2 regions of the Enterobacter hormaechei subsp. xiangfangensis genome follow, and region 1 is predicted to be linked to the other one. Evidence: predicted binding sites of a transcription regulator. Region 1 holds the regulator's gene; the other holds the start of a gene.

The links. Region 1 encodes LexA, which represses DNA repair genes until DNA is damaged. Its sites were predicted from a motif close to TNCTGTATGTACATACAGNA; they were not measured.
Region 2: the regulator LexA is predicted to act here: its motif matches at 1,151-1,170, upstream of sulA (SOS-induced cell division inhibitor SulA).

Annotation. Positions count from the first base shown of each region.
Region 1 covers NZ_CP017183.1:315,295-317,497, reverse strand. Annotated here, with positions in the region: gene dinF (MATE family efflux transporter DinF) at 1-975, opposite strand, end outside; gene lexA (transcriptional repressor LexA) at 1,039-1,647, opposite strand; gene BFV63_RS01510 (diacylglycerol kinase) at 1,756-2,124, opposite strand.
Region 2 covers NZ_CP017183.1:1,638,498-1,640,700, forward strand. Annotated here, with positions in the region: gene ompA (porin OmpA) at 1-264, opposite strand, end outside; gene sulA (SOS-induced cell division inhibitor SulA) at 621-1,130, opposite strand; gene BFV63_RS07660 (TfoX/Sxy family DNA transformation protein) at 1,348-1,974, shown strand; gene yccS (YccS family putative transporter) at 1,931-2,203, opposite strand, start outside.

The DNA.
Region 1 (2,203 bases):
AAAGGCCAGCGCCACCAGGCCCGCCTGACGACAGGCAGCACGCCAGACCTCACGTAACTGGCCGCTTTCACGCGCGCCATAGGCCTGCCCTGAATGCGCCTCGACGGCGTAAGCAAAACCATCCAGCGCGTAAGCGGTAAAGGTCAGTAACGTCATGAGCACTGCGTTGACTGCGACGATTTCAGGCCCAAGACGCGCACCAAAAACGGTTAAGGCGCCAAAGCAGAGTTGCAGCAGGAGCGAACGGAGCATGATGTCGCGATTAAGCGCCAGCAGCTTACGAATGTTGCCGCGCCAGGCCGATTTCAGCAGATCCAGGGTGATACCGCGCATCGCCAGTACGCGCCAGACCATTCCCAAACCAATTAGCAGCGTACCGTACTCGGCAATCGCCGTGGCCAGCGCCGCGCCCCGGACGTTCATGTGCAGCCCCATCACCAGCCACAGATCGAGCATAATGTTAAGCAGGTTGCCTACCACCAGCAGGATCACCGGCGCGCGGGCGTACTGCACGCCCAACAGCCAGCCCAGCAGGACCAGGTTTGCCAGTGAAGCGGGCGCGCTGAGCCAGCGAATTTCGAGGAACCGCCGGGCCTGTTCCAGTACGGCATCGCTGCCGCCCACAATATGGAGCGCAAAATCAATCAGCGGCGTACGCAACAGAACGATTAACGCGCCAGCACCGAACGCCAGAATGAGCGGCTGAACCAGCGCACGCGCCAGACGCAGGGGATCTTTTGCACCATACGCCTGGGCCGTCAGGCCCGTCGTACTCATGCGCAGAAAAAGCAGCAGCATAAAGAGAAAGCTGGTCGCCGTTGCGCCGATCGCGACGCCGCCGAGATAAATCGGCGAATCGAGATGCCCGATAACCGCCGTATCCACCAGCCCAAGCAGAGGAACGGTAATATTGGAAAAAATCATCGGTAGCGCAAGACGCCACAACGCCTTATCGGCAGAAGTTAGCAATGCCATGGAAATTACCGGAATCAGAAAACAGGCCAGGCTGTAGAGGAACTACAGCCTGTCAGGAAGAGATTACAGCCATTCACCGTTGCGGATAACGCCGACCGCCAGTCCTTCAATAGAGAAGCTCTGCTCGCGGAGATCCACCACAATCGGGGAGAATTCATTGTTTTCAGGCAGAAGCTGCACGGTATTGCCTTGTTTCTTCAGGCGCTTAACCGTCACTTCATCATCAATGCGCGCCACCACGACTTGCCCGTTACGCACGTCCTGCGTTTTGTGTACCGCCAGCAGATCGCCATCCAGAATACCGATATCTTTCATGGACATTCCGCTAACGCGCAGCAGGAAATCGGCGCTCGGCTTGAACATGCCTGGATCAACCTGATAGTGCCCTTCGATGTGCTGCTGCGCCAGCAGAGGTTCACCTGCCGCTACGCGACCCACCAGCGGAATACCGCTCTCTTCTTCCACCAGCAGACGAATACCGCGTGAGGCGCCGGAAACAATCTCAATCACGCCCTTACGCGCCAGCGCTTTAAGGTGCTCTTCGGCAGCATTAGGAGAACGGAAGCCCAGACGCTGCGCAATTTCTGCACGCGTGGGTGGCATACCCGTCTGGCCGATATGATCCCGAATGAGATCAAACACCTCTTGCTGCCTGGTCGTTAACGCTTTCATACCGCCCCCTGGGTGTATATACAGTTATGCTGTGAGTATATACAGTCAAAGGCGATTTTGGAACCAAAAACTGCACAAAAAACCAGGGACTTAATTATTCCTCGAGGCTCATCGGAAATGCGACCAAAGCAGCGTGACCCAGGTGATCGCCGCAGTGATAATCGCCAGCAGTACGGCAGCGGAACCCATGTCTTTCGCCCGGCCAGACAATTCATGGAATTCCGACCCGATTCGGTCAACAACGGCCTCAATAGCGCTATTAAGAATTTCCACTATCATCACCAGAAAGACAGATCCGATGAGCAGTACGCGGGTGATAGCATCAACATCAAGGAAGCAGGCGATGACAACGGCAACGATTGCAGCAACCGCCTCCTGGCGGAAAGCGGCTTCATTAACCCATGCAGCGCGGAAACCTTTCCATGAATAACCGGCAGCTTTAATGATTCGAGTTAACCCAGTGGTATTATTGGCCATTAAAAGAACCTTTTATGATAAATAGCGTCTGTAACTAAAGCCGCAGCGCGTTTTGCTGCAACCTGAAGTATGACGGGTA
Region 2 (2,203 bases), 1.3 Mb from region 1:
GTAAGGCATACGACCTAACCAGTCGTAACCCATTTCAAAGCCAACATACGGGTTAACCTGATAGCCACCGAACGCACCTGCACCCAGCTGGCTCTCGTGAGTAGGGCCATCGTTGTTCAGGCTGCTGTTGTACCAACCGGTGTCATGGAACTGAGACCAGCCCAGTTTACCACCTGCATACCAGGTATTATCTTTCGGAGCGGCCTGCGCTACGGTAGCGAAGCCAGCCAGTGCCACTGCAATCGCGATAGCTGTCTTTTTCATTTTTTGCGCCTCGTTATCATCCAAAATTTGCCATGAATATCTCCATCGGAGGAATCACGGTTAAATCCTTCACCGGGGGGCGTGGTCAAATATAAACCTACCGATATCTTCGGCTTAGGCCGAGCACCCCTGGCGATGTAAAGTCTACAACGTAGCTGAAAACTTACAAGTGTGAAGTCCGTCAGGCATATGAAAAAAAAAGTTCCGTATACCTAATATTTAACAATTTTTGAACGAATTTTGTGCAGTAAAATTAACGAGAACCGCGTCAGACAAGCCTTGCCGCAGTTTTGGCGCGTTGAACTTTTTTTGCATACTGCGGTCGAAAAAAATTCCAGGAAAACTCTTAAAATCACTCAATGGTACACATTTGAGTGAATTTTTAGCCCGGGATGTTGTCCTCTGCGATAGGAATCTCCACGAACTGGCCGCATGATGAAACCCATCGCGTTACCTTCTTCAGCCGCTTCAGTCAGACGCAAATGTTCCTCTTGCGACAGATCCTCAGGCAACCACCCAATCACGACGCTATAGTTCCCGGTACGTAATGCCCGGACCATCGACTCGACCGTATCGCAAGGGGAGAGTTGATTAATCTGCATCACCTTCGCTAACGGCAGCCCAGCCGACTGAACCCATTCGCGACTTAATTTTTGCTGTGGCGTCAGCCAGAGCTGCCAGCGAGACTGTTGCCCGAGCTGCTGCAAAAGCGGCAGGAGTAAGAGTTGTGTCAACAGCGGCTGGTCTTCACGGTAAACCACTTCACTGATAAGCCCTGTCGATTCACGCCCGATAGAATTCTGCGCAGCATTGCCTGCGGCAGAAGTAGAAGGTGTTAAGTGATTTGCATAGCCTGAAGTGTACATAATCATTCCAGCCCTGTAGTTACTGTATGGATATACAGTAACCCCTGTATGCATAAAGATCAACCTCATTTTCGGAAAGCGACTCGCAAATTTCATCCATTCCTGGTGAACATGAAAAAATCATCTTGCCCAACGGCAATAAGTTGCCTATTTTCCTGCTAACGGATCCGTTAGTAAGAAATATCGTGGTTACTGTATGATTTTTAATGGAATTATCATGAAAAAGATATCTTATGAGCGGATTTATCAATCTCAAGAATACCTCTCTCCGCTGGGCGAAATTCATCATCGCGCCCTGTTTGGCGGTTATACCCTGGCCGTGGATGAAGCGGTGTTCGCGATGGTGTCTGACGGCGAGCTGTACCTTCGCGCCTGTGAGCAAAGTGCAAAATACTGTGTAAAAAACGCTTCCTCTTTTCTGACCCTGATGAAACGAGGACGCCCAGTGCTGCTTAATTACTACCGTGTGGACGAAGGTCTGTGGCAAAACAGGGAAAAACTGCTTCAGCTCTCCTCGTTTGCGCTCGATGCCGCCAGGAAAGAGCGCTACCAGCGCCATCAGCGTAACCGGCTTAAAGATCTGCCGAACCTGACCTTTCAGATTGAGGTCCTGCTTATGGAGGCGGGCATTACCAATGAAGAGACGCTACGACAGTTGGGGGCGAAGACGAGCTGGCTGAAAATGCGCTCTAAGAATAAAGCGCTGAGTATCCGGGTATTGTTCGCGCTTGAAGGCGCGATTGAAGGGTTACATGAAGCGGCACTCCCGGCGGATATTCGCCGGGAGCTTACGGAGTGGTTTAATGCGCTGCCTGAGTCGCAGGGCCATCATTCCGCCAGGTAGCGATCTGCTGTCGCAGCCGACAAATTTCCGGCAGCAAAGCGATAAGCAGGCCAATTTGCTGAAGGACCAGTGGAGCTTTGTTGTCGGTGCCTGGATCAAGGTGTGCGATACGTTGCACCAGTTCATCCAGTGCCTGGTGAACCCGTGGCTCATCCGCAGGTTGATGATGAAGCGCATCATCAACGTAGCAAACGGCGTCGTCCAGCAGCGCCAGGATGTCCGGATTCGT